DNA from 3 places in the Streptomyces sp. NPDC004539 genome. Region 2 is predicted to be linked to each of the others. Evidence: riboswitches for the same ligand, from Rfam matches in the RefSeq annotation. Region 2 holds a riboswitch; each other region holds the start of a gene.

Region 1 (9,538 bases), on a different contig from region 2:
CGGGTGATCCTGCCACCAGGCACTGACAACCCCCGTCCGTCCTGCAAAAGCTCACCCACCCACCCGCCGGACACTCACCCGGCGCCGTTCCGGGTCTATCTCCGTGACCACGACGTCGATCTCGTCGCCCACCGCGGGACCTGACTCGCGGAGCAGGCCCTCGACGCCTTTCGTCAGTTCCACGAAGACCCCGATGGGGACCACTTTGGTGACGCGGGATCGGAGGGGGCGGTCGAGGGGGACGGTGGTGGTGAAGGTGTGGAGGGGGTCGGGGTGGAGGGCGCGCAGGGAGAGGCGGGCTTCGGCGTTCCAGGTGTCGTGGTGGAGGAAGACGCAGGTGACGGGGGCGCCGACGGTGACGACTTCGGTGGGGGAGTCGAAGCGGTACCAGGAGAGGTCGGGGTGGGTGATGAAGCCGACGCCCGGGAAGACGGGATGGCGGGGGCCGGTGTCGAGGGCGACGAAGACGCCGTAGGGCTCGATGGAGGCGATGTGGCCGGTGAGGTGTTGGCCCGGGGAGAGAGATTCGAGGAAGGCGTGGAGTTCGGGGGAGGCGGTGATCACGGGGGTAGTTTCGCATGGCGGGCAGAGGGGGCGGACGGGAATTGGGGTCACGGGTTCGTTTGTTCGGCAAGGGTTGTGCGGGCGCTTTTTTGAATTCGTTGCTCACAGTTCCGAATGCCTTGTCAAGCGCGATTTTTCCCACACCGGAAAGGGGTTCGGGGAGGGCCGGAGAGGTTCTGGGGGCGGTGTTACGGTGAAGGGGTGGGTAATCGTCTCGTTGTCAAAGGTGCTCGGCAGAACAATCTTCGGGACGTTTCCGTGGAGGTGCCACGGAATGCGTTGACCGTGTTCACGGGGGTTTCGGGTTCGGGGAAATCGAGTCTGGCGTTCGACACGATTTTCGCGGAGGGGCAGCGACGGTATGTGGAGTCGTTGTCGGCGTATGCGAGGCAGTTTCTGGGCCAGTTGGACAAGCCGGATGTGGACGCGATCGAGGGGCTGTCCCCGGCGATCGCGATCGATCAGAAGACGTCGAGCAGGAACCCGAGGTCGACGGTCGGGACGATCACGGAGGTGTACGACCACCTGAGGCTGCTGTACGCGCGGATCGGCCGCCCGCACTGCCCGGAGTGCGGGGAACCGGTGCGCGGGCAGACCCCGCAGCGGATCGTCGACCAGGTGCGGGCGGAGCCGGAGGGGACGAGGTTCCAGGTGCTGGCCCCGGTCGTCCGGGACCGCAAGGGCGAGCACGCGGAGGTGTTCCGGCAGCTCGCGGCGGACGGATTCAGCAGGGTCCGGGTGGACGGACGGGTGCTGTCCCTGAGTACGGTGCCGGCGCTCGACAGGCGCAGGAAGCACGACATCGACGTCGTCGTCGACCGCCTCGTCGTCAAGGACGGAATCCACCAGCGCCTCACCGAATCCGTCGAGACGGCACTCGCACTCGGCGGCGGCACCCTGCGCATCGACTTCGTCGACGACCCGGACCGCGAGCGACTGTTCTCCGAGAAGGCGGCCTGCCCGCAGGGCCACCCCCTCGCCCTGGACACCCTCGAACCCCGCCTCTTCTCCTTCAACGCCCCCTGGGGCGCCTGCCCCTCCTGCACGGGACTCGGCTCCCGCACCGAGGTCGACCCGAGCCTCCTCGTCCCGGACGACACCAAGTCCCTCGCCGAGGGAGCCGTCGCCCCCTGGACGAACACCAGCGGCGCCGACTACTTCACCCGCATCCTTGAAGCCCTCGCCCAGGCCCGCGGCTTCAGCACCGACACCCCCTGGCGCGAACTCCCCGCTCCCGTACGGAAGATCGTCCTGTACGGCTCCGACGACCGCCTCCACCTCGCCTACCGCAACCGTTTCGGCCGTGAACGCGACCACACCGTCCGCTACGAGGGAGTCGTCCCGCACATCGAGCGCCGCACGGCGGACGGCGGGGAGCACCGCTTCGCCGGCTACCTCCGCGAGACCGCCTGCCGCGCCTGCGACGGCACCCGCCTCGCCCCCGTCGTCCGCGCCGTCACGGTCGGCGGACAGGGCATCGCCCAGGCATCGGCGCTCCCGCTGGACCAACTCGCCCTGTTCGTCAGGGAACTGACCCTCACGGACAGCGAACGCCGCATCGCGGAGGCCGTCGTCGCGGAGATCGGCGAACGTCTGCGCTTCCTCCTCGACGTCGGCCTGGACTACCTCTCCCTGGACCGCCCGGCCGCGAGCCTCTCCGGCGGCGAGGCCCAGCGCATCCGCCTCGCGACCCAGATCGGCACGGGCCTGACGGGCGTCCTGTACGTCCTCGACGAACCGTCGATCGGCCTGCACCAGCGCGACAACGAACGGCTGATCGGCACCCTGGAACGCCTCAGGGACCGCGGCAACACGGTCATCGTCGTCGAGCACGACGAGGAGACGCTCCGGGCCGCCGACTGGGTCGTCGACATCGGCCCCGGCGCCGGAGTGCACGGCGGACACGTCGTCCACGCCGGCACGGTCGCCGAACTCCTCGCCCACCCCGACTCGTTGACCGGCGCCTACCTCTCGGGCCGCCGCCGGATCGCCGTACCGCGAGAGCGCCGCACCCCCGACCCGGAACGGCTGCTCACTGTCCACGGCGCCCGCGAGCACAACCTCCGCGACCTCACCGTCTCCTTCCCCCTCGGCCTGTTCACCGTCGTCACCGGCGTCTCGGGCTCCGGGAAGTCCACGCTGGTCAACGACATCCTGCACACGGCCCTCGCCCAGCGCATCCACCGCGCCCACCGCGTCCCCGGCCGGCACCGGACGATCACCGGCGCCGAGGACCTCGACAAGGTCGTCCAGGTCGACCAGTCCCCGATCGGCCGCAGCCCGCGCTCCAACCCGGCGACGTACACAGGGGTGTTCGACCATCTGCGCAAGCTGTTCGCGCAGACCCCGGAGGCGAAGGTCCGGGGCTACGGGCCCGGCCGCTTCTCGTTCAACGTCAGAGGGGGCCGCTGCGAGAGCTGCCTCGGCGACGGCACGATCAAGGTGGAGATGAACTTCCTGCCGGACGTGTACGTGCCGTGCGAGGTGTGCGGCGGCGCGCAGTACAACAGGGAGACCCTGGAGGTGAGTTACAAGGGCAAGTCCATCGCGGACGTCCTCGCGATGACCGTCGCGCAGAGCCGGGACTTCTTCGAGGGCCACCAGATCATCTCCCGCCACCTGCGCACCCTCGACGAAGTCGGCCTGGGATACGTCGCGTTGGGCCAGCCCGCCACCACCCTCTCCGGCGGCGAGGCGCAGCGCGTCAAACTCGCCGCCGAACTCCAGCGCCGTACGCGTGGCCGCAGTCTCTACGTCCTCGACGAACCCACCACCGGACTCCATGTCGCCGACGTGGAACGGCTGCTGACGGCCCTTCAGGGACTCGTGGACGGCGGCGACACGGTCGTCGTCATCGAACACAACCTGGACGTCGTCAAGGCGGCCGACTGGCTGATCGACATGGGCCCGGACGGCGGACACCGCGGCGGACAGGTCGTCGCCGAAGGCACCCCGGAACAGGTCGCCGCCCACCCCGCCTCCCACACCGGCCGGTTCCTGCACTCCCTCCTGGAGACGCCGTGACCCTCCTCGACCTGGAGCAACCCGTCGTGGCGGCCGAGGAGGACGCCGACGCCCCCGAGCCCCGGCTCACCACCGCCGGCGCCTCCGACGACCCCGTCAAGGACTACCTCCGCCTCATCGCCCGCGTCCGCCTCCTCACCGCCGAACAGGAGGTGGACCTCGCCAAACGCGTCGAGGCGGGCCTGTACGCCGAGCAGCTCCTCACCGAGGAGAACCCCTACGACACAGCCGAGTTGAGGCTCCTCGCGGCGGACGGGCAGCGGGCCAAGGCCCACCTCGTCGAGGCCAACCTCCGCCTCGTCGTCTCCGTCGCCAAGCGGTACACCGGACGCGGACTCGCCTTCCTCGACCTGATCCAGGAGGGCAACACCGGCCTCATCCGGGCCGTCGAGAAGTTCGACTACACCAAAGGGTTCAAGTTCTCCACGTACGCCACCTGGTGGATCAAACAGGCCGTCAGCAGGGCCCTCGCCGACCAGGGGCGCACGATCCGCGTCCCCGTCCACGCGGTCGAGATCATCAACCGTGTCGCCCGCGTCCGCCGGGAGATCCTCCACGACACCGGAGTCGAACCCACCCCCGAGCAACTCGCCGCGAAGGCCGACGTGTCGGTGGAACGCCTCGCCGAACTCGACGGCTACACCAGGGAACCCGTCTCCCTCGACACCGCCCTCGCGGACGACTCCGGCACCGAGTTCGGCGACCTCATCGTCGACACGGACATCCCCTCCCCGGTCGAACAGGTCACCTTCGGCCTCCTCCAGGAGGCCCTGCGCACGATGCTCGACGCGATGACCGCCCGCGAGGCCGGCATCATCTCGCTGCGCTACGGACTGTTCGGCGGCCGGCCCCGCACCCTGGAGGAGATCGGGCACGTCTACGGCGTCACCCGCGAACGCATCCGCCAGATCGAGGCCAAGACGATGTCCAAACTCCGCCACCCCTCCCGCTCCCAGGCGCTGCGGGACTACCTCGACTGACGGCCTCGCCCGCATACGGGACGGCGGCCCCCTGCGGAGCCGGCAGCCTCTTGCAAACACCGCGAAACGGTTTGTTAGGCTCCGTTCGCCTCCCGCGGGGGAAGTCCGGTGCGAATCCGGCGCTGACCCGCAACGGTGTGCGCGGAATCCTTTCCGCGCGAGCCCGATCGCCCACGGCCGGCACGCGACCCGTACGACCGCTCGCCGTGGACTGCGAGAGGGACCCGCAAGGTGCCTTCCCGCGCGACGCCCTCCCCTCGGCGGCCTCACCCGAAGGACCGCCGTGCGCCGAACGCCCCTCGCGCTGCTGACCGTCGCCCTCGCCCTCCTCCTGCTGCTCTCCCTGCTCGCGGGAGTCGCGCTCGGCTCCTCCGACATCGGCGTCGGCGACTCCCTGCGCCTCCTGTGGGCCGGCCTCACCGGCGGAACCGTTTCCGCACAGGACGCCGCCGACTACACCATCGTCTGGGAGATACGCCTGCCCCGCGTCGTCCTCGGCGCGGTCGCCGGCGCCGGCCTCGCCTCCGTCGGCGTTGCCGTCCAGGCCATGGTCCGCAACGCCCTCGCCGACCCCTTCGTCCTCGGCATCTCCTCCGGCGCGGCCGTCGGCGCCAACGCCGTCATCCTCATGGGCGCCTTCGCCGCACTCGGCGTCTGGGCCCTGTCCGCCGCCGCGTTCGGCTCGGCCCTCGCCGCGATGGTCCTCGTCTACGCGGTCGCCCGCACCCCGCGCGGCCTCACCCCGCTGCGCCTGATCCTCACCGGGACGGCGCTGGCGTACGGGTTCGAGGCGCTCACCACCGTCATGGTGTTCAGCGCCACCCGCGGCGAGGCGGCCCGCTCGGCGATGATGTGGCTGCTCGGCAGCCTCGGCGGGGCGACCTGGGCGCAGGTGCCGATCGCCGCCGTCACCGTCGCCGCCGGGTGGACGTGGCTGCGCCGCCGGGCCGGGGCGCTCGACGCGATCGCGATGGGCGACGAGACGGCGGCCTCCCTCGGGGTGCGGCCCGGCCGGCTGCGGCGGGAGCTGTTCGTCGTGACGGCCGCCGTCACCGGGACCCTCGTCGCGGTCAGCGGCGCGATCGGCTTCGTCGGCCTGATGGTCCCGCACCTCGTACGGATGGCCGTCGGCGCGAGCCACCGCCGGGTGCTGGCGCTCGCCCCGCTCGCCGGAGCCGTCCTCCTGGTCTGGGCGGACATCCTGTCCCGGCTGCTCGTCGCCCCCGCCGAACTCCCGGTCGGCGTGATCACGGCCGTGGTGGGGGTGCCCGCGTTCCTGCTGCTGATGCGGCGCGGCGGCCACGCCTTCGGCGGAAAGTGGTGACCGGCATGCGCCTCGACCTCGACGGCGTGACCGTCTCCGCGGCCGGCACCCGCCTCGTCCACGACATCCGCCTCACCGTCGAACCCGGCACGGTCGTCGGCCTCGTCGGCCCCAACGGCAGCGGCAAATCGACCCTGTTGAGATGCGTCTACCAGGCGCTGCGCCCCGACACGGGCACGGTCCGCCTCGACGGCGAGGACCTGCGGACGACGTCCCCGCGCGCCGCCGCCCGGGTGCTGGCCGCGCTCCCGCAGGAGTCCGGCGCCGAGTTCGACTTCACGGTCGCCGAGGTCGTCGCGATGGGCCGCCTCCCGCACGAGCGGCGCGGCGTCGGCGAGGACCGGAAGATCTGCGCGGAGGCCATGGCGGCGACCGGCGTCGGCCACCTCGCCGACCGGGGCTTCCTCGCCCTGTCCGGCGGCGAACGCCAACGCGTCCTGATCGCACGGGCGCTGGCCCAGCAGCCGCGCGTCCTGGTCCTCGACGAACCCACCAACCACCTCGACATCAGCCACCAGTTGGACGTCCTGACCCTCGTCCGGGACGCCGGGCTCACCGTCCTCGCCGCCCTGCACGACCTCAACCTGGCCGCCGCGTACTGCGATCGGCTGTACGTCCTCGCGGACGGCCGGCTCGTCACCTCCGGGACCCCCGAGGACGTGCTGCAACCGGCTCTGCTCGCCGAGGTGTTCGGCGTCCGCGCCCATCCCGTGCGCCACCCCGTCACCGGTGCCGTGCAACTCCTCTTCGACCGCCTGTAAGGAACCCCCCATGCGCTCCTTCCGTCAACTCGCCGCCGTAGCCCTGTGCCTGGCCGTCACCGGCTGCGGCGCCTCCGTGGAGAAGACCTCCACTGCGGCGGCCTCGGCCAAGCCGGTCACCATCACGAACTGCGGGAAGAAGGTCACCTTCGACCACGTCCCCGAACGGGTCGTCACCAACGATGTCGGCATCACGGAGCTGATGTTCGCGCTCGGCCTGGAGGACCGGATGGCCGGGTTCGCGATGCCCGACGACAAGGGCGATCTGACCGATGTGCCGTGGAAGGACGGCTACCAGAAGGTCAAGTGGCTCTCCAAGGACCAGCTCACCAAGGAGAACGTCCTCGACGCCCGCGCCGATCTGGTCTTCGCCGGCTGGAACTACGGCTTCCGCGAGGACAGCGGCTTCACCCCCGACGCCCTCGCCAAGCTCGGCGTCCCCTCCTACATCCTCACCGAGTCCTGCCGCAACGGCCGTACCGAGACCTCGCGGGGCATCATGCCGCCCCTGGAGGCGCTCTACACCGACCTCACCACCCTTGGGCAGCTCTTCGGCGTCGAGCAGCGCGCGGCGGCCCTGATCGCCTCCTTCAAGAAGGAGATAGCCGCCGTCCAGGCCCCCGCGAAGCGGCCCAAGGTGTTCCTCTACGACAGCGGCCAGGACTCCCCGTTCACCTCCGGGAAGTACGCCGCGCCCGACCAGATCATCAGCGCGGCCGGCGGTGAGAACGTCACCCACGACGTCGACGACTCCTGGACGACCGTCGGCTGGGAGACCGTCGTCGCCCGGAACCCGGACGTCATCGTCATCTGCGACTACGGGGACGTCAGCGCCGAGCAGAAGCGGAAGTTCCTGCTGTCGTACGCGCCGCTCAGGAACGTCGCCGCCGTCAGGAACAAGCGGATCTTCGTCCTCGACTACGTCGACCTCGTCGAGAGCCCCCGCAACCCGTCGGCGATCGCACGGCTCAACGCGTATCTGAAGACGGTCGCCTAGGGTTCGCGCGTCTCGGACTCCAGCGAGGCGCGGGTCGCCGGGCCGTACACGCCGGAGTCGTCCGAGAGGATGAGGCGGGTGAACTGGTAGGTGCGGACGGCGCTCTGGACGCTCTCGTCGTAGACGCCGGTCGCCTCGCCGTCGTAGCGGCCGATCTGCTTGAGGCGGAGCTGGAGTTCCCGCACCTGCGGGCCCGTGTCGCCGAGGCGCAGGACGCGCGGGGTCTCGTCGCCGTCGCCCTGGGTGGGGGTGGGGTCCGGGGCGGTGGTGGGGGAGGCGGCCGAGCCCGATGTCGGGGTCGACGTGGGGGCGGTCGACGGGGAGCCGGTCGGGGAGGCCGTGGCGCTCTGCGTGGACGACGCCGAGGACGACGGGCTCGTGGACGTGGAGGGGCTGGGGGAGCCGGGTGTCTCCGTCGCGCTGGCGGAGACCTGGTCCGGGACGCTCTCGCGCAGGTCGTCCTGGAGATGGTCGGCGCGGGACGGCGTCTGGTACATCGAGACGCCGACGAGGACGCCCGCCGCGATCGCGAAGGTGGCGGCGGAGACGGTGACCAGGGCGATCCGGCTGCGCTTGGCGGGGGGCTTGTCGTCGGCGTCGGAACCGGCCTGAGGGAGCAGCACGGTGTCGGGCTCGGGGTCGGGCTCAGGGAAGTCGCCCGGGCCGGAACCCTCGCCGGGCGCGGGGAGGAAGCTGTACCCCGAGTCCTGGGCAGCCTCCGGGGCGGACTCCCTGGTTCCGTCGTCGTCGCCGGACACCGCCCTGCCGTTGTGTTCAGTCACGCCTGGTCCCTCTCCATGAGATCTCCGATCCTATGCGGAAGTCCCACTTTCAATCTTCACGGGTCTCCACAAGTGGAGGGCCCGGCACGGGAGTTGGGACCGGCGGCGCCTGTCCGGCCTACCGGCTCCAGGCCCCGGAGGCCGCCGCCCGCGCCGCGTACTCCGTGAACGAGACCGGCTCCCGTCCCAGCAGCCGCGCCACCGTGTCGCCCGGCGCGGCCGTGTGCCCGTCGCGCATCACCGCGAACAGGGCGTCGAGTTCATGGACCGCCTCCTTCGCGAACCCTTCCTCCAGCAACTCGGCACGGTACTCCTCCGGCGTCAACTCCTCGTAAGCAATGGGCCGTTCGGCCGCGCGGGCGATCTCCGCGACCGCGTCCGCGAAGGTCAGCGCCCGCCCTCCCGTCAGCTCGTACACCTCCCCTTGGAGCCCCCGCGACGTCAGCAGGACCGCCGCGACGTCCGCGATGTCCCGTACGTCCACGAAGGGTTCGGGGACGTCACCGGCCGGCAGGGCGAGCCGCCCGGCGCGCAACGGGGCCCGCCAGAGGTCCTCGTCGAAGTTCTGGTGGAAGTTGTTGGGCCGCAGGACCGTCCACTCGACGCCGGACTCCCGAACGGCCTTCTCCCCGGCGGTCATTCCCCGGAAGGTGTCCGCCGGAGCCCGGTCCACGCCCCGCCCGGACAGCGCCGTGAACCGGCGGACCCCGGCGTCGACCGCCTGCCGGACGAAGGGCTCGGCGAGCGCGGGGTCCTCGGGCGCCAGCAGATGGACGGCGCCGATGCCGTCCAACGCCCGCGCCCACGTGTCCTGTTCGGCCCAGTCGAAGCGCGCCGCGCCGGTCCGCGACACCACCCGCACCCGCCGCCCGGCCGCCCGCAGCGCCGGGACGAGCCGCCGGCCCACCTTTCCCGTCGCGCCCAGTACCAGAATCGTGTCCGTGGAGTTCGTCATGCCCCTCAGTCAACTGGGGCGTCAAACCGGGGGACATGGCCGATCGTCCGCGGGAACTGCCTGATCGTCCAGGCCCTAGGGTGTCCCCATGGAGCCGTTCGACGATCTGTTGCAGGGCGTGCGCGCGGACGGGGCCGGACTCCGCCGCACC
Region 2 (9,538 bases):
GTACGACCGTCTCCGGGACGTTCCTCTACCTCATCGCGATCATCAACCTGGTGATCATGGCCGGCATCTGGAAGGTGTTCCGGCAGATGCGCTCGGGCCACTTCGACGAGGCCGCCCTCGAAGAGCAGCTCAACAACCGCGGCTTCATGAACCGCATCCTCGGCCGCCTGATGAAGTCGATCACCAAGCCCTGGCAGATGTACCCCCTCGGCCTCCTCTTCGGCCTCGGCTTCGACACCGCCACCGAGGTCGCCCTCCTCGTCCTGGCCGGCTCCGGAGCGGCCTCGGGCCTGCCCTGGTACGCGATCCTCTGCCTGCCGGTCCTCTTCGCGGCCGGCATGTCGCTCCTCGACACCATCGACGGCTCGTTCATGAACTTCGCCTACGGCTGGGCGTTCTCCAAGCCGGTCCGCAAGGTCTACTACAACCTCACCATCACCGGCCTCTCCGTCGCCGTCGCCCTCATCATCGGCACGGTCGAACTCCTGGGCCTGATCGCCGACAAGGCGGACCTGCACGGACCGTTCTGGGACTGGGTCTCCGGCCTGGACCTCAACATCATCGGATACGTCATCGTCGGCCTCTTCTTCGCCACCTGGGCGCTCGCCCTGATCGTGTGGAAGGTCGGCCGGATCGAGGAGAAGTGGACGGCGGGGCTGGCCCAGGGACCGGCCCCCGCCACCGTCGAACAGGGCGCCGAGTAGCACGCTCACTTCACGCCCGCGGATACCGGCGAGGGGTCCAGACGACCTCCTCGCCGCCCCCGCGCCGTACGACCCGGGTCTGTGAGGAGCCGACCAGCAGGATCGTGCGCATGTCGACCTCGGCCGGGTCCAGGTCGGCCAGCCGCACGATCCGCACCCGCTCGCCGGAGCCGCCCACGTCCCGGGCGACCACCACCGGGGTGTCCGGGGACCGGTGTTCCAGCAGCAGGTCACGGGCCTTGCCGGCCTGCCAGTCACGGCTGCGCGAACCGGGGTTGTACAGCGCGAGCACCAGATCCGCCGAGGCGGCGGCGCGGAGCCGCCCGGCGATGACGTCCCAGGGCTTGAGCCGGTCGGAGAGGGAGACCGTCGCGTAGTCGTGGCCCAGCGGAGCCCCCGCGCGGGCGGCTGCCGCGTTGGCGGCGGTCACCCCGGGCAGGACCCGCACCGGCACGTCCGCGTACATGTCCTGCGCGGCGGCCTCCAGGACGGCGGTCGCCATCGCGAAGACCCCGGGGTCGCCACCGGAGACGACGGCGACCTTGCGCCCCTTGCGGGCGAGCTGGAGCGCGAACTCGGCGCGCTCGGCCTCGACCCGGTTGTCCGAGCCGTGCCGCCGCTGGCCGGGACGGACCGGCACCCGGTCCAGGTAGGTCGTGTAGCCGACCAGGTCGTCCGCGCTCGCCAGCGCACCCCGCGACTCGGGGGTCAGCCACAGCGGCCCGGCGGGACCGGTGCCGACCACGACGACCTCGCCCGACTCCCGCACGGGCGCCGGGGCGTCGACCCGGCTCGGCAGGACGGCGACGGAGAAGTACGGCACCGACCCGGCGTCCACGTCGGCGAGCGGGGCGAGCCGCTCCCCGTCCATGGTGGCCCGCTCGACGTACCGCGCCTCGGCGAGGCGGCCCGAACTCTCCAGCGCGGTGCGGACCTTGGTGAAGGTCCGGCCCAGTTTCATCACCACGGCCGTGTCCGTGGCGGCGAGCCGTGCGGTCAGCTCCTCCTCGGGGAGGGTGCCCGGCAGGATCGTCAGGATCTCCTCGCCCTCCGCGAGCGGGGTGCCGAGGCGGGCGGCTGCGGCGGACACCGAGGTGACGCCGGGGATCACCTCGGTGTCGTAGCGGTCGGCGAGCCGCTTGTGCATGTGCATGTACGAGCCGTAGAAGAGCGGGTCCCCCTCGGCGAGGACGGCGACCGTGCGCCCGGCGTCGAGGTGCGCGGCGAGCCGGGCGGACGCCTCGGTGTAGAACTCCTCCATGGCGCCCCGGTAGCCGCCGGGGTGGTCGGTGGTCTCCGTCGTGACGGGGTAGACCAGCGGTTCTTCGACGTGGTCGGCGCGGAGGTGCTTCGCCGCGATCGAGCGCGCGATGGACCGGCCGTGCCGGGCGCTGTGATAGGCGATCACATCCGCTTCGGCGATGACCTCGACGGCCCGTACGGTCATCAGGGACGGGTCGCCGGGGCCGAGTCCGACGCCGTACAGCTTGCCGGTCACTCCTCCTCGCTCGCGATCGCGTTGAGCGCGGCGGCGGCGATGGCGCTGCCCCCGCGCCGGCCGCGCACCACCAGGTGCTCCAGACCGGACGGGTGCCCGGCGAGCGCGTCCTTGGACTCGGCGGCGCCCACGAAACCGACCGGGACGCCGATGACGGCGGCGGGGCGGGGCGCGCCCTCCTCGATCATCTCCAGCAGCCGGAACAGCGCGGTGGGCGCGTTGCCGACGGCGACGACCGCGCCCTCCAGCCGGTCCCGCCACAGTTCGAGGGCGGCGGCGCTGCGGGTCGTGCCCAGCTTCGCGGCGAGCGCGGGGACGGCCGGGTCGGAGAGCGTGCACAGCACGTCGTTGGCGGCGGGGAGGCGCTTGCGGGTCACGCCGCTGGCCACCATCTGGACGTCGGTGAAGATCGGCGCCCCGGCCCGCAGGGCCTCGCGGGCGCGCGCCACCACGCCCGGCGTGTACGCGAGGTCCCGGACGAGGTCGGTCATCCCGCAGGCGTGGATCATCCGGACCGCGACCTGGGAGACGTCGGCGGGCAGCCCCGCGAGGTCGGCCTCCGCGCGGATGGTGGCGAACGACTGACGGTAGATCGCCGCGCCGTCCTTCTCGTACTCGAACACCGTGCTCCTACGGGTCATGCGTGACGGGCCGCCGCCACATCGGCGGCGAGGGTGGACAGGGAGGACGGCGCACCGGAGATCCGGTAGCCGCCGCCGGGGACGGCGAGGACGTCGACGTGGTCGCCGCGCGGGCGTCCGCAGCGGCGCTCGCAGCCGGACCAGTGGACGGGGAGTCCGCCGCCGCCCGTGAGGCAGGCCGCCGCGTCGGTACGGACGTCCGCGTGCGCCTTCGCGCAGCCGGGCCGCCCGACGCAGGAGCCGACCCCGAGCCAGGGGGAGTCCGGTCCGGTGACCAGGCCCATGGCGTCGAGACCGGCGAGCCGGCCGGCGGGAACGGCCGGGAGGACCATTCCGCGCCACGGTGTCAGCCGCAGTTCGTCGGAGGAGGCGTCGGTGAGCGCGTCCCACCGGGCGGCGGTCAGGCGGCCCAGCGGGGCCAGGACGGACAGGCTCGTCGTCCCGTCGGGCGCGGTGACCGTACCGGGGGCCGGCTCGGCGGACCGGGGCCACACGGGACGCGCCGGCTCACCCAGGTACGAGACCAACTCCTTGCCGCCGCAGGGGAGTTCGGACACCCGCCAGACCCGTCCGCCGCTCACCTCCACGAACGCCTCGGCCGCCCGCACCGCGGCCCGCGCGGCGTCCCCGGCCGGCACGCGCACGGCATCCGGCGACGCCCCGACCCGCACCCACGCGCCCCCGTCCGGCGCGGCCAGCACACTCACGTCGGCGCCGAGCGCCGCCACGTCCCCGCGCCCGTCGTCCAGCGCGAACAGGAACCTCCCGGACAGCCTCGCCGCCGGCCCGCTCGCGCACAGCAGCGCGTCCAGCTCCCGCAGCCACGGCCGGACATCGAGGAGACTACGGCCGTCGAGACCGGACAGGGGGGAGGCGACGACGTTGCGGACGCGTTCGTGCCGCCAGGACGGCAGCAGCCCGGCCACCTCCAGCCGCTCCGCCAGTTCGGCCCCGCCGTCCGGCGTGAGGCCGCGCAGCTGAACGTTTCCGCGCGAGGTCAGATGCAGTTCCCCGTCGCCGAGTTCACGGGCGGCGAGGCCGAGCGCACGCGCCTGTCCGGTGCGCAGCACCCCACCGGGAATCCGGACGCGGGCGAGCGCGCCGTCGTCCGCCGCGTGCAGGCGCAGCGCGCCGGGGCAGGCGTCGTCGCGGCCCCGCGAGAGGGCTGTGGCCTGGGACGACGGACGGGCAGGAGGCGTGGGCACGGCCGTGAGCATACCTACGATCACACCGGATGTATGCCCTGCCCTCTTTCAGTGACCCTTACTATGCTCCTCGGCGGATCATGAGGGTCCGTCACCGACCAGGGGAGGAAGCCGGTGCGACTCCGGCACGGTCCCGCCACTGTGAGCCCGGCCGCCGGGCGAGTCAGGAACTCCCGCCGTCCAGTTCTCGCCCGGGGCGTGGACACCCCGAGGAAGGCCGACGCCGCATGATCCTGCTCCTGTCGACGTCCGACACCGACCTGCTCAGCGCCCGCGCCGCGAACGGCCCGGTCCCCTACCGGTACGCCAACCCCGCCCGCCTCCCCCTGGACGACCTGCCCGCGCTCCTCGACGGCGCCGACCTCGTCGTCGTCCGCCTCCTCGGCGGGCTGCGGGCCTGGCAGGACGGGCTCGACCTGCTGCTCGCCGACGGGCGGCCGGTCGTCGTCCTCACCGGTGAACAGGCGCCCGACGCCCAGCTGATGGCGGCCTCCACGGTTCCCGTCGGGATCGCCGCCGAGGCGCACGCCTACCTCGCGCACGGCGGCCCGGCCAACCTGGAGCAGCTCGCCCGGTTCCTGTCGGACACGGTCCTGCTGACCGGCCACGGCTTCGACTCGCCCGCGCCCGCGCCGAGTTGGGGCGCGCTGGAGCGCGCGCCCCGCGACGCCGAGGGCCCGACGGTCGCCGTGCTCTACTACCGCGCCCACCACATGAGCGGCAACACCGGCTTCGTGCACGCCCTGTGCGACGCGGTCGAGGCGGCGGGCGGCCGGGCGCTGCCGCTGTACGTGGCCTCGCTGCGGGCCCCCGAACCCGAGCTGATCGCCACGCTCGGCGCCGCCGACGCCATCGTCACCACGGTCCTCGCGGCCGGCGGCACCCGCCCCGCCGAGGCGTCGGCCGGCGGTGACGACGAGTCCTGGGACGCGGGCGCGCTCACCTCCCTCGACGTACCGATCCTCCAGGCCCTGTGCCTGACCGGCTCGCGCGCCGCGTGGGAGGAGAGCGACGAGGGCGTCTCCCCGCTGGACGCGGCCAGTCAGATCGCCGTCCCCGAGTTCGACGGCCGCCTGATCACCGTGCCGTTCTCCTTCAAGGAGATCGACGCCGACGGCCTCCCCGCGTACGTCGCCGACCCCGAGCGCGCGGCCCGCGTCGCCGGGATCGCCGTACGCCACGCGCTGCTGAGGCACATCCCGGCCGCCGGGAAGCGGGTCGCGCTGGTGCTGTCCGCCTACCCGACGAAGCACTCCCGGATCGGCAACGCGGTCGGCCTGGACACCCCCGCCAGCGCGATCGCGCTGCTGCACCGGCTGCGCGAGGCGGGGTACGTCTTCGACGACGTCCCCGGGATGGCCTCCGGTGACGGGGACGAGCTGATCCGGGCGCTCATCGAGGCGGGCGGGCACGACCAGGACTGGCTGACCGAGGAGCAGCTCGCCCGCAACCCGGTGCGGATTCCGGCGGCCGACTACCGGCGCTGGTTCGCCTCGCTGCCCGGGGAGCTGCGGGAGGCGGTCGAGGAGAAGTGGGGGCCGGCGCCGGGCGAGATGTTCGTCGACCGCAGCGCGAACCCGGACGGGGACATCGTCCTCGCGGCGCTGCGCTTCGGGAACCTGCTGATCCTCATCCAGCCCCCGCGCGGCTTCGGCGAGAACCCCATCGCGATCTACCACGACCCCGATCTCCCGCCCTCCCACCACTACCTGGCGGCCTACCGCTGGATCGCGGCCCGCGCCGAGGACGGCGGGTTCGGCGCCGACGCGATGATCCACCTCGGCAAGCACGGCAACCTGGAGTGGCTCCCCGGCAAGAACGCGGGCCTGTCCGCCGCCTGCGGCCCCGACGCGGCCCTCGGCGACCTCCCGCTGGTCTACCCCTTCCTCGTCAACGACCCCGGCGAGGGCACCCAGGCCAAACGCCGCGTCCACGCCACCCTCGTCGACCACCTCGTCCCGCCGATGGCCCGCGCCGACTCCTACGGCGACATCGCCCGCCTGGAGCAACTCCTCGACGAACACGCCCAGATCGCCGCCATGGACCCGGCGAAACTCCCGGCGATCCGCGCCCAGATCTGGACCCTGATCCAGGCCGCGAGGCTCGATCACGACCTCGGCCTGGAGGACCGTCCCGAGGACGACGGCTTCGACGACTTCCTCCTGCACGTCGACGGCTGGCTCTGCGAGATCAAGGACGCCCAGATCCGCGACGGACTGCACGTCCTCGGCAACCCGCCGGCCGGCGCCGACCGCGTCAACCTCGTCCTCGCGATCCTGCGCGCCCGCCAGATCTGGGGCGGCACCACCGCCCTGCCCGGCCTGCGCGAGGCGCTCGGCCTCGACGAGTCGGCGGCGACCCGCACCACGGCCGACGCGGCGGAGGAACAGGCCCGCGCGCTCGTGCAGGCGATGGAGGACGCGGACTGGGACCCGGCCGCAGTCCCCACGGCGCACGGCGAACAGGTCGCCGCCGTCCTGGAGTTCGCGGCCCGCGAAGTCGTCCCGCGTCTGGCGGCGACCACGGCGGAGCTGGAGCACACGGTCCACGCGCTGGCCGGCGGCTTCGTCCCGGCCGGCCCCTCCGGCTCCCCGCTGCGCGGCCTGGTCAACGTCCTGCCGACCGGCCGCAACTTCTACTCCGTCGACCCCAAGGCGGTCCCGTCCCGGCTGGCCTGGGAGACCGGCCAGGCCCTCGCGGAGTCACTCGCGGAGCGGTACCGCGCCGACAACGGCGAGTGGCCCACGTCCGTCGGCCTCTCCCTGTGGGGGACCAGCGCCATGCGCACGGCGGGAGACGACGTGGCCGAGGCCCTCGCCCTGCTCGGCGTCCGCCCGCTCTGGGACGACGCCTCACGCCGGGTCACGGGCCTGGAGCCCATCCCCTGCGACGAGCTGGGCCGCCCCCGCATCGACGTCACCCTGCGCATCTCCGGCTTCTTCCGGGACGCGTTCCCGCACACCATCGCCCTCCTGGACGACGCCGTACGCCTGGTGGCCGGGCTCGACGAACCCGCCTCGGTGAACAACGTCCGCGCCCACGTCCAGGCCGACCTGACGGCGCACGGCGACGAACGCCGGGCCACCACCCGCATCTTCGGCTCCCGCCCGGGGACGTACGGCGCCGGTCTCCTCCAGCTCATCGACTCCCGCGACTGGCGCACCGACGCTGACCTCGCGGAGGTCTACACGGTGTGGGGCGGCTACGCGTACGGCCGTGAGCTGGACGGGCGTCCCGCGCGCGAGGAGATGGAGACGGCGTACCGGCGCATCGAGGTCGCCGCGAAGAACACCGACACCCGCGAGCACGACATCGCCGACTCCGACGACTACTTCCAGTACCACGGAGGCATGGTCGCCACCGTCCGCGCCCTGCGCGGCACCGCCCCCGCCGCGTACATCGGCGACTCCACCCGCCCCGAGACCGTCCGCACCCGCACCCTCGTCGAGGAGACCTCCCGCGTCTTCCGCGCCCGCGTCGTCAACCCCCGCTGGATCGAGGCGATGCGCCGCCACGGCTACAAGGGGGCCTTCGAACTCGCCGCGACCGTGGACTACTTGTTCGGCTACGACGCGACGACGGGGGTGCTCGCCGACTGGATGTACGACAAGCTCACCGAGACGTACGTCCTGGACCCGGCCAACCGGGAGTTCCTCCAGCAGGCCAACCCCTGGGCGCTGCACGGGATCGCGGAACGGCTGCTGGAGGCGGAGTCGCGGGGGATGTGGGAGAAGCCGGACCCGGCGGTGCTGGACGCGCTGCGGCGGGTGTACCTGGAGACGGAGGGGGATCTGGAGGGCGGGGAGTGAGGGCGGGCCGGGCGGGAGCTATTGCCTATGAGTTGCAATAACAACTAGCCTGCAACAAGTGTGAGGCGGTGCTCTGCTTGACAGCGTCCCGTCCGGCGCCGCCTCACCCCTCCCCGCGTGTCCGCCGGCCGGCGCAGCCCGCGCAGTGCCCGTAGACGAACAGCGACCCCGACGCGTCCGGCCCGATCCCCGTCACCTCCTCGATCCTGGCCGCGACATCCGCGAGGCGCTCCGGCTCCAGCGTCGCGACGGCCCCGCAGGCGCGGCACACGGCGTGATGGTGGGGCCGCTCGGTCAGGCCGTACCGCGCCGGACCGGGGCCCGGCATCGTGTGCGTCAGTCCGGCGTCGGTCAGCGCCTCCAGCGTCCGGTACACGGTGGCCGGGTGGACGGCCTTCCCGCTCTCCGCCAGCCGCGCGCACGCCTCGCCGATCGAGAGATGCCCGCCGGCCGCGCGGAGCGTCTCCAGAATCCGCAGGCGCCCCGGCGTGCACCTGAACCCGTGCCGCCGCAACAGGGCGTGAGCCTCCGTCGGGTTGCCGGTCTGCGGTGATCGGCGTGTTTCCGGCACGGTGACGCCACCTCGTTCCACGGCTGCGCGACACGACCGCGGACCTAGGACCAATGCCCGAGCCGCGTTCCGCCGCTTCTGCTGTTAGCGTGCAACTGCACACTCTTTGCAATTATGTCGGAGGACGTTGGACATGGCGGTTTACACGCTCCCGGAGCTTCCCTACGACTACGCCGCGCTCGAACCGGTCATCAACCCGCAGATCGTCGAACTGCACCACGACAAGCACCACGCGGCGTACGTCAAAGGCGCGAACGACACGCTGGAGCAGCTCGCCGAAGCGCGCGACAAGGAACAGTGGGGGTCGATCAACGGCCTGGAGAAGAACCTCGCGTTCCACCTCTCCGGCCACATCCTGCACTCCATCTACTGGCACAACATGACCGGTGACGGCGGCGGCGAGCCCCTCGCGGCCGACGGCGTCGGCGACCTCGCGGACGCGATCGCCGAGTCCTTCGGCTCCTTCGCGAACTTCAAGGCGCAGCTCACCAAGGCCGCCGCCACCACGCAGGGCTCCGGCTGGGGCGTCCTCGCCTACGAGCCGCTCAGCGGCCACCTCATCGTCGAGCAGGTCTACGACCACCAGGGCAACGTCGGCCAGGGCTCCGTGCCGGTCCTCGTCTTCGACGCCTGGGAGCACGCCTTCTACCTCCAGTACAAGAACCAGAAGGTCGACTTCATCGACGCGATGTGGGCCGTCGTCAACTGGCAGGACGTCGCGAAGCGGTACGCCGCCGCGAAGTCCCGCGCGGACGTGCTGCTGCTCAACCCCTGATCTTCCGCGGGTTTCTGGGCGTCCCGCCTCGTGATCGTCTTCTCAACCTTCACGTGCGGCGGGCGGTAGGACGAAGGGCTCCCCCGAGGACGTGACTCGGGGGAGCCCTTCACCCGTTCCGGAGCCGGTCCACCGAGGGCCACGAGGCCGAGGGCCTGCGTCATCAGGGGCTATTCGATGCGGGAGGTGCGGGACGCGCGGGCCGGCAGGACGAGGGTCAGGACGGCCAGGGCCGCGAGGACGAGCAGGACGGCGGCGCCGGTGAGCGCCGTCCCCGTGCGGTCGGCGATGTCGGCGGCGGCGGTGCCCGTCGACACGGCCGCCGCGAGGGCCGT
Region 3 (9,538 bases), on a different contig from region 2:
TTCAGCATGTCGGTGACCTGCTGCTGGAGGGCCTCGTCGAAGAGCTCCGGCTCCTCCTTGCGGACCGTGTCGACGACCTCGAACGCGAACGACATGTGCATCGTCTCGTCCCGGAACACCCAGTTGGTGCCGGTCGCCAGGCCGTGCAGGAGACCCCGGCTGCGGAACCAGTAGACGTACGCGAAGGCACCGTAGAAGAACAGGCCCTCGATGCACGCGGCGAAGCAGATCAGGTTGAGGAGGAAGCGGCGCCGGTCGGCCTGCGTCTGGAGGCTGTCCAGCTTCTCGACCTCGTTGATCCACTTGAAGCAGAACTCGGCCTTCTCGCGGATCGAGGGGATGTTCTCGACCGCCGCGAACGCCGCGTTGCGGTCCTCCGGGTCGGGCAGGTAGGTGTCGAGCAGCGTCAGATAGAATTGGACGTGCACGGCCTCCTCGAAGAGCTGACGCGACAGGTACAGCCGCGCCTCCGGGGAGTTGATGTGCTTGTACAGCGTCAGCACGAGGTTGTTCGCGACGATCGAGTCACCCGTCGCGAAGAACGCCACCAGCCGGCCGATGAGGTGCTGCTCCATCGGCGACAGCTTCGCGAGGTCCGCGACGTCCGAGTGGAGGTCGACCTCCTCGACCGTCCACGTGTTCTTGATCGCGTCCCGGTAGCGCTCGTAGAAGTCCGGGTAGCGCATCGGACGAAGCGTCAGCTCGAAGCCGGGGTCGAGCAGGTTCTTCTGGGCTTCGGTGGTCATTACTGGCATGCCTCGCAGGACTCGGGGTTTTCGAGGGAGCAGGCGACCGCGTCGGGGTCCGTGGCCTGCTGCACCGGGATGGGGGCCTGCGCCTGGGCGGCGCGGGCGATGCGCGTCGCCGGGCGCGAGCGCAGGTAGTACGTCGTCTTCAGCCCGGACTTCCAGGCGTACGCGTACATCGAGGAGAGCTTGCCGATCGTCGGCGTCTCCAGGAACAGGTTCAGGGACTGCGCCTGGTCCAGGTACGGCGTCCGCGCGGCGGCCATGTCGATCAGACCGCGCTGCGGGATCTCCCACGCCGTGCGGTACAGCGCCCGCACCTCGTCCGGAATCCACACGAAGTCCTGCACCGAGCCGTTGGCCTCGCGCAGCGCCTCACGGGTCCGGGCGTCCCACACGCCGAGGTCCTTCAGATCCTGCACCAGGTACGAGTTGACCTGGAGGAACTCACCGGAGAGCGTCTCGCGCTTGAACAGGTTGGACACCTGCGGCTCGATGCACTCGTAGACGCCCGCGATGGACGCGATCGTCGCGGTCGGCGCGATCGCCAGCAGCAGCGAGTTGCGCAGCCCGGTCGACGCGATCCGCTCCCGCAGCGCCGCCCACCGCTCCGGCCACGTGAACTCGACGCCGAAGTGGTCGGGGTGCAGCACACCACGCGCCGTACGGGTCTTCTCCCACGCGGGCAGCGGACCGGACCGCTCGGCGAGGTCCGCGGACGCCTCGTACGCGGCCAGCATGATCCGCTCGGCGATCCGCGTCGACAGGGCCTTCGCCTCGGCGGAGTCGAACGGGACGCGCAGCTTGAAGAAGACGTCCTGGAGACCCATCGCGCCCAGGCCCACCGGACGCCACTTCGTGTTGGAGCGGCCCGCCTGCTCGGTCGGGTAGAAGTTGATGTCGACGACGCGGTCGAGGAAGGTCACGGCGGTGCGGACGGTCTCGTCCAGCCGCTCCCAGTCGATGTCGCCACCGGTCACGAACGCGCCCAGGTTCACCGAACCCAGGTTGCAGACGGCCGTCTCGCCGTCGTCCGTGACCTCCAGGATCTCCGTGCAGAGGTTGGAGGAGTGCACGACGTGCCCCGGCTCGGCGGTCTGGTTCGCCGTACGGTTCGCGGCGTCCTTGAACGTCATCCAGCCGTTGCCGGTCTGCGCGAGCGTCCGCATCATGCGGCCGTACAGGTCACGCGCCGGGATCGTCTTCCTGGCGAGACCTTTCGCCTCCGCCGCGCGGTACGCCGCGTCGAACTCGTCGCCCCACAGGTCGACCAGCTCCGGCACGTCCGACGGGGAGAACAGCGACCACTCCTGGTCCGCGTTGACCCGGCGCATGAACTCGTCCGGAATCCAGTGCGCGAGGTTCAGGTTGTGCGTCCGGCGGGCGTCCTCACCGGTGTTGTCCCGCAGCTCCAGGAACTCCTCGATGTCGGAGTGCCAGGTCTCCAGGTAGACCGCCGCCGCGCCCTTGCGCCGACCGCCCTGGTTGACGGCCGCCACACTCGCGTCCAGCGTCTTCAGGAACGGCACGATGCCGTTGGAGTGCCCGTTCGTGCCCCGGATCAGCGAACCCCGGGAGCGGATGCGGGAGTACGACAGACCGATGCCGCCGGCGTGCTTCGACAGCCGGGCGACCTGGTGGTAGCGGTCGTAGATGGAGTCCAGCTCGTCGACGGGGGAGTCGAGGAGGTAGCAGGACGACATCTGCGGGTGGCGGGTGCCGGAGTTGAAGAGGGTGGGGGAGGAGGGGAGGTAGTCGAGCCGGCTCATCAGGCCGTACAGCGCGGTGACTTCGTCCAGGGCGCGGACGGTGCTGTCCTCGGCCAGGCCCGACGCGACCCGGAGCAGGAAGTGCTGGGGGGTCTCGATCACCTTGCGGGTGATCGGGTGCCGCAGGAGGTAACGGCTGTGCAGGGTGCGCAGGCCGAAGTAGCCGAAGCGGTCGTCGGCGGCGGGGTCGATCAGGCCGTCGAGGTACGTGGCGTGCAGGGCGGCGAACTCCGCGGTGCGGTCGGCGATGAGGCCCTCGCGGTGACCCACGGAGACCGACTCCGTGAAGGTCGTCACACCCTGGGAGGCGGCCTCGGCGCGGATGCTGATCGTCAGGAGGCGGGCGGCGAGGCGGGAGTACGCCGGGTCCTCGGAGATCAGGCCGGCGGCGGCCTCGGTCGCGAGCTCGCGCAACTCGGCCTCGTCCGCCCGCGCGGAGCGGCCCCGCAGGGCGGCGGCGGCGACCCGGCCGGGGTCGGCGTCGGGGAGGTCGGCGGTCAGCTCCGTCAGGGTCCGCAGCAGCGCGGTTCCGGGACCGTCGTTCTCGGTCTCGACCGCCTGGACCTCTGAAACCGGTTCGACTGGCGCGATCGTCACGTGAGGCTCTCCCTCGCTCGGCAGGGGGCCTGGGGGAGGGCAGGGCAGCGCGAACGCACGGCGCGTTTGCACCCCGGCCCACTCCGCGAGGCCCGGACGTCAGGGCACGCCGAGCCGTCCTGGGTACGGCTGGGCGCGTGTGCTGTCGGCAGGTCCTCGGACTGACTCTCGTGTGCGTATGCGCACAAGTACACCGTTGCGGGACAGTTCCGGATTCACACCGGATTCCCCTGCGGCGACAGCGAGCATGAGCATACATCTAGTGCCGGGTTGTGGTGGCACCCCCAGATGTTGTGTCGTGTCGGCTTCGGAGTGTCAACTGTCGGGTGAGAATTGTGATGCGGGGGAGGGGGTGGGGCGTGCTGCGGGCTGCCGACTGCGGGCCCGCTGTGGCTGGTCGCGCAGTTCCCCGCGCCCCTGGGGGTGGTGGCCGACGGTGGTTCGCTGCGGGTCGTGCGACACAGGACCGCGCCCCTGGAAGCGCGCGGAGCGCATCTTCCAGGGGCGCGGGGCTGTATCGATCTGCGGCTACCGCCGCGCGGGCGCGAGCAACCACGACGGTGCCGCACCTGCCTAGTGGGCCGCTCCCGACGTCGCCGGAGGTAGCTCCGTCTGGACGCCCGGGTCGCCCGCGTCCGCTGTGTAGTCCTCGGGGCGGGTCTCGTCGATGCCGTCGGGGGCCTTGGCCGCCCGCAGGACGAACGTCAGGACCACCGTGACCGCGACGTTCAGGACGAAGGCGGTGAGGCCGATGTAGCCGATCTCACCGATGCCGGGGATCTCCTTCGAGCTGCCGCCGAAGTGCTTCTGGGTCGGCGAGGCGACGCCGTACGCGGCGATCGTGCCGTAGAGCATGCCGACCGCCCAGCCGCCCAGCAGGGCCCAGCGGTGGAACCAGCGGGTGAAGAGACCGCCGACGAGGGCCGGGAAGGTCTGGAGAATCCAGATCCCGCCGAGGAGCTGGAAGTTGATGGCGACGGTCTTGTCCATCGTCAGGACGAAGACCAGCGCGCCCACCTTCACGAGCAGCGAGACCAGTTTCGAGACCTTGGTCTCCTGCGCCGGCGTCGCGTCGGGCTTGATGAAGTCTTTGTAGATGTTCCGCGTGAAGAGGTTGGCCGCCGCGATGGACATGATCGCGGCCGGCACCAGCGCCCCGATCCCGATCGCCGCGAACGCGACCCCCGCGAACCAGTCCGGGAACATGTTCTCGAACAGCTGAGGGATCGCCAGCTGCCCGTTCTTGACCTTCACCCCGGCGGCGATGGCCATGAACCCGAGCAGCGCCAGCAGCCCCAGCATCAGGGAATACAGCGGCAGGATCGTCGTGTTGCGCCGGATGACGTCGCGGCTCCGGGAGGAGAGAGTCGCCGTGATCGAGTGGGGGTACATGAACAGCGCCAGCGCCGAACCGAGCGCGAGCGTCGCGTACGTCCACTGCGCGCCCTGCGCCGGCACGAGCCCCCCGGCCCCGGCGGCCTCGTACTTCTCCCCGGCCTTCGCGAAGATCTCGTCGAACCCGCCCAGCTTGATCGGGATGTAGATGATCGCGACCGTGATGACGATGTAGATCAGCGTGTCCTTGACGAACGCGATCAGCGCCGGTGCCCGCAGCCCCGAGGAGTACGTGTACGCGGCCAGCACGCCGAAGGCGATCAGCAGGGGCAGGTCCTTGATGAACCAGTTCGTGTCCTCGCCGCCCCCGACGCCCATGACGTCGAGGACCGCCTGGATGCCGACGAGCTGGAGCGCGATGTACGGCATCGTCGCGAGGATGCCGGTGAGGGCGACCGCGAGGGACAGCCCCTTGGACCCGAACCGCCCGCGCACGAAGTCGGACGTGGTGACGTACCCGTGCTTGTGCGAGACGGACCACAGGCGGGGCAGGAACGTGAAGATGAGGGGGTAGACGAGGATCGTGTACGGCACCGCGAAGAACCCGGCCGCGCCGGCCGCGTACACCGCCGCCGGCACCGCGACGAACGTGTACGCCGTGTAGAGGTCCCCGCCGAGCAGGAACCAGGTCACCCAGGTCCCGAACGACCGCCCGCCGAGCCCCCATTCGTCCAGGGAGTGCTCGTTCTCCGCCTTGCGCCAGCGCGCCGCGAGGAACCCCATGACCGTGACGGCCAGGAAGAAGAAGATGAAGACGCCGAGCGCGACGCCGTTCACACCGTCGTTCACTTCGCCGCACCCCCCTTGCGGGCGCGCTGGTCACGCTGCCAGAGCTGGTACGCGGTCATCGTCAGCACCGTGGAGACCAGCACCCACAGCATCTGGTACCAGTAGAAGAACGGGATGCCGATGAACCGCGGGTTCACATCGGCATACGAACCGACCCACAGCAGCGCCACGAAGGGCGCGAACAGGCACAGGGCGATGACGACGCGCAAGGGCGTCACCACCGGTTCCCCGGCCTTCGGTGGGGTGTCTGACATCGGCGGCTCCGTCCCCTCGCTGAGATCACCAGTGATCACCAATGCAATGCGCAGGCAATCTAAGTGACGGATAAGCACAGGGGAAGCCTTGTTCGCAGATCGTCCTGATCCTGTGTCACTCCATGGTTACTCCACGGGCCGCTTCAGCCGCGCCACGAACTTGTACCGGTCCCCCCGCCACACCGACCGCACCCACTCCACGGGCTCCCCCCGGAGGTCGAGGGAGTGCCGGGACAGCATGAGCATCGGCAGCCCCACGTCCGTCCCCAGCAGGCCCGCCTCCCGCGGCGTCGCCAGCGACGTCTCGATCGTCTCCTCGGCCTCCGCGAGCCGGACGTCGTACACCTCGGCGAGGGCGGTGTACAGGGACGCGTACTTGACGAGGGAGCGGCGCAGGGCCGGGAAGCGCTTGGCGCTGAGGTGGGCCGTCTCTATGGCCATCGGCTCGCCGTTGGCCATCCGCAGCCGCTCGATGCGCAGCACGCGTCCGCCCGGCGCGATGTCGAGCAGCTCGGCGAGCCGGTCGTCCGCGGTGACGTACCCGATGTCGATGAGCTGCGAGGTCGGCTCCAGGCCCTGCGCGTGCATGTCCTCGGTGTACGAGGTCAGCTGGAGGGTCTGGGAGACCTTCGGCTTGGCGACGAACGTGCCCTTGCCCTGGATGCGTTCGAGCCGGCCCTCGACGACCAGCTCCTGGAGGGCCTGGCGGACCGTCGTGCGGGACGTGTCGAACTCGGCCGCGAGCGTGCGCTCCGGCGGGACCGCGGTGCCGGGCGCCTGGGTCCGCGTCATGTCCAGCAGATGCTTCTTCAGACGGTAGTACTTGGGCACGCGCGCGGTACGGACGGTCGCCCCACCCTCGTTCTCCGCACTGCTGACGTCGGCGCTCATGGCCTGCCTTCCCGGCTCGCACGGGCCGACCTCCCGTCGGCCGCGACTTCACATCGTGGCACGGGATCGTGTGTACGGGTGCCTGTACGGCGAGGTCGGTCCTGGTAAGAACTCCCTGCGTACGGCGTCCCGGGCCTTGACACGGCCTTTGGTCCGGTCCAAGCTCGCGATGCTGGTCTACACCATTCGGAGGGTGGTCTTGGCAGAGACGACTGTGGCCCGGGACGCCCTCGCCGTCCTCCAGCCCGGCTTCACCGGTACGACCGCCCCCGACTGGCTGCTGCGCCGCCTCGACGAGGGGCTCGCCTCGGTCGGCCTGTTCGCCCGCAACATCGAGGACCCGGGGCAGCTCGCCGGGCTGACCGCCCGGTTGCGCGAGGTCCGGCCGGACGTCCTGGTCGCGATCGACGAGGAGGGCGGCGACGTCACCCGCCTCGAAGCGCGCCGGGGCTCCTCCTTCCCGGGCAACCTCGCGCTCGGGGTCGTGGACGACGTGGAGCTCACCCGGTCCGTCGCCGCCGAGCTGGGGCGCCGGCTCGCCGCGTGCGGGGTGAACCTCGACTGGGCGCCCTCCGCCGACGTCAACACGGACCCCGGCAACCCCGTCATCGGCGTACGCTCCTTCGGCGCCGGCCCCGGGCTGGTGGCCCGGCACACCGCCGCGTACGTCGCCGGCCTCCAGTCCGCCGGGGTCGCCGCCTGCACGAAGCACTTCCCGGGGCACGGTGACACGTCCGTCGACTCCCACGAGTCGCTGCCGCGCGTCGACGTGCCGTACGACACGCTCGCCGCCCGGGACCTGCCGCCGTTCCGCGCGGCGATCGCGGCCGGGACGCGCGCGATCATGACCGCCCACATCCTCACCCCGGCCCTGGACCCGGCCCGCCCGGCGACCCTCTCCCGGCCCGTCCTCACCGGGCTCCTGCGCCGCGACCTCGGCTACGACGGGCTGATCATCACCGACGGCATGGAGATGCGGGCGATCGCCGACACGTACGGCATCGAACGCGGCACGGTCCTCGCGATCGCCTCCGGCGCCGACGCGATCTGCGTGGGGGGCGGTCTCGACGACGACGGCACGGTACGGCGCCTGCGCGACGCCCTGACCGACGCGGTCCACTCGGGCGAGCTCCCCGAGGAACGCCTCGCGGAGGCGGCGGACCGGGTGCGGACGCTGGCCCGCTGGACGACGAAGGACGCGCGCGGCCGTCTCCGGGAGTCCCCGGGGATCGGCCTGGAGGCGGCGCGCCGGGCCCTGAGAGTGCGGGGCGCCGAGCACCTTCCGCTGACGGCGCCCCCGTACGTCGCCGCCTTCACCCCCGTCGCGAACGTGGCCGTCGGCGACGAGACCCCCTGGGGCCTCGGCCCCGCCCTCACCGGCCTGCTCCCCGGCACCCGCACGGGCACCTTCACCGGCCCCGACGCGGGCCGCGACGCCCTGGAAGCCGCCGGTGCCCACCGCGTCGTCGCCGTCGTCCGCGACGAGCACCGGCACCCCTGGATGTCCGCCGCGGTGACCCGGCTCCTGGCCGCCCGCCCCGACACGGTCGTGGTGGAGATGGGCGTCCCCCACGCGGCACCCCGGGGCGCCGCCCACATCGCCACCCACGGCGCGGCCCGGGTGTGCGCGAGCGCGGCGGCTGAGGTGCTCGCGGGAGCGTCCCGCTGAGCTGCCCCGGCTAGATGCCCTGCCAGTCCGGCTTGTTGTCGAAGGTGTGGCGGAAGTAGTCGGCCAGCTTCAGCTTGGAGGCCGCGGCCTCGTCGGCGACGACGGTGGCGTGCGGGTGGAGCTGGAGGGCGGAGGCGGGGCAGACGGCCGCGACGGGGCCCTCGACCGTGGCGGCGACGGCGTCGGCCTTGCCCTCGCCGGTGGCCAGCAGGACCAGGTGGCGGGCCTCCAGGATGGTGCCGATGCCCTGGGTGATGACGTGGTGGGGGACCTGGCCGATGTCGCCGTCGAAGAAGCGGGCGTTGTCGACGCGGGTCTGCTCGGTCAGCGTCTTGATGCGGGTGCGGGAGACCAGGGACGAGCAGGGCTCGTTGAAGCCGATGTGGCCGTCCGTGCCGATCCCGAGGAGCTGGAGGTCGACGCCGCCGGCCTCGGTGAGCGCACGGTCGTACGTCGCACACGCCGCCGGGATGTCGTCCGCCGTGCCGTCGGGGCCGAGGAACGAGGTCAGCGGGATGCCGAGCGGCGTGAGGACCTCGCGCCGCAGCACTGAGCGGTAGGACTCGGGGTGGTCGGCGGGCAGCCCGACGTACTCGTCGAGCTGGGCTATCCGCGCTGCCGAGACATCCACCTCACCCGCGCGCACGCGGGCCGTGAGCGCCTGGTAGACCGGCAGCGGCGTGGAGCCGGTGGCCACCCCCAGCAGGGCGTCGGGCTTACCGCGCAACAGCCGTACGACGGCCTCGGCGACGAGCTCGCCGCCGGCGGCGGCATCCGGGACGATCACAACTTCCACGCCGGCCTACCGTTCTGAGGAGAATCCGAAAAGGACATGTGGTTTAGACCACTCTAATCTAGCCGACACCTTCCGGCCTCCGGGGTTTCGGCCCGCTGTCCGTCCGTTGAACATCACGTCACGGAAATTGCCCCGGCCATCGGGCCCCCACGGGAACCCGCACAGGCTAGGCTTCGAAGTGACTTCCGCTCTCCCCGCACAGGAGGGCGGACCGAGGACCCGGAGCTCTCTGCCCTGACTGCCCCGGCTCCTCACCTTTCGGCCGGCCGGGACCGCACACCCCGCGGCCGAGATTGCTCCGGGCTGCGGTGCCGCGAGGGTTGAGGGTCCCTCCAGGCGCCGCGGCCCGCGGGTGTTTTCAGAGGCGTACACCGCCGGTCGCGCGGGGTATGCCGAGACGATGGGAACCAGCACCTCGTACGAACGTCACGTTTCGGCCAGCGACAAACCGGCGGGTACGCTCGCCCATGTGCCCTCCATGAACGAACTCGTACGCCAGCACACCGCCCTCGACGACTCCGACCTGGAGTGGCTGCACCTGCTGGTCTCGGAGTGGCAGCTGCTCTCCGACCTCTCCTTCGCCGACCTGGTGCTGTGGGTCCCGACGAGCGACGGCACACGCTACGTCTCGG

The links. A riboswitch is a leader RNA that binds a small molecule or an ion and turns the genes downstream of it on or off. The one in region 2 is predicted to bind cobalamin.
Region 1: another riboswitch for cobalamin. It lies ahead of ABZX85_RS43540 (iron ABC transporter permease); the one in region 2 lies ahead of cobN (cobaltochelatase subunit CobN).
Region 3: another riboswitch for cobalamin. It lies ahead of ABZX85_RS02555 (ribonucleoside-diphosphate reductase subunit alpha); the one in region 2 lies ahead of cobN (cobaltochelatase subunit CobN).

What each region holds. Positions count from the first base shown of each region.
Region 1 covers NZ_JBEXLS010000033.1:84,048-93,585, forward strand. Annotated here, with positions in the region: gene ABZX85_RS43525 (S1 RNA-binding domain-containing protein) at 52-564, opposite strand; gene uvrA (excinuclease ABC subunit UvrA) at 766-3,588, shown strand; gene ABZX85_RS43535 (RNA polymerase sigma factor) at 3,585-4,568, shown strand; cobalamin riboswitch at 4,633-4,762, shown strand; gene ABZX85_RS43540 (iron ABC transporter permease) at 4,852-5,892, shown strand; gene ABZX85_RS43545 (heme ABC transporter ATP-binding protein) at 5,898-6,653, shown strand; gene ABZX85_RS43550 (ABC transporter substrate-binding protein) at 6,664-7,650, shown strand; gene ABZX85_RS43555 (peptidoglycan-binding domain-containing protein) at 7,647-8,432, opposite strand; gene ABZX85_RS43560 (NAD(P)H-binding protein) at 8,551-9,387, opposite strand; gene ABZX85_RS43565 (AraC family transcriptional regulator) at 9,476-9,538, shown strand, end outside.
Region 2 covers NZ_JBEXLS010000014.1:92,723-102,260, forward strand. Annotated here, with positions in the region: gene ABZX85_RS27395 (HoxN/HupN/NixA family nickel/cobalt transporter) at 1-704, shown strand, start outside; gene ABZX85_RS27400 (precorrin-2 C(20)-methyltransferase) at 715-2,202, opposite strand; gene ABZX85_RS27405 (precorrin-8X methylmutase) at 2,199-2,843, opposite strand; gene ABZX85_RS27410 (cobalamin biosynthesis protein CobG) at 2,840-4,060, opposite strand; cobalamin riboswitch at 4,105-4,242, shown strand; gene cobN (cobaltochelatase subunit CobN) at 4,276-7,857, shown strand; gene ABZX85_RS27420 (Fur family transcriptional regulator) at 7,961-8,428, opposite strand; gene ABZX85_RS27425 (superoxide dismutase) at 8,562-9,203, shown strand; gene ABZX85_RS27430 (MFS transporter) at 9,374-9,538, opposite strand, start outside.
Region 3 covers NZ_JBEXLS010000001.1:582,707-592,244, reverse strand. Annotated here, with positions in the region: gene ABZX85_RS02560 (ribonucleotide-diphosphate reductase subunit beta) at 1-746, opposite strand, end outside; gene ABZX85_RS02555 (ribonucleoside-diphosphate reductase subunit alpha) at 746-3,112, opposite strand; cobalamin riboswitch at 3,242-3,374, opposite strand; gene mctP (monocarboxylate uptake permease MctP) at 3,686-5,296, opposite strand; gene ABZX85_RS02545 (DUF3311 domain-containing protein) at 5,293-5,550, opposite strand; gene ABZX85_RS02540 (GntR family transcriptional regulator) at 5,677-6,441, opposite strand; gene ABZX85_RS02535 (glycoside hydrolase family 3 protein) at 6,611-8,110, shown strand; gene nagB (glucosamine-6-phosphate deaminase) at 8,121-8,906, opposite strand; gene ABZX85_RS02525 (PAS domain-containing sensor histidine kinase) at 9,385-9,538, shown strand, end outside.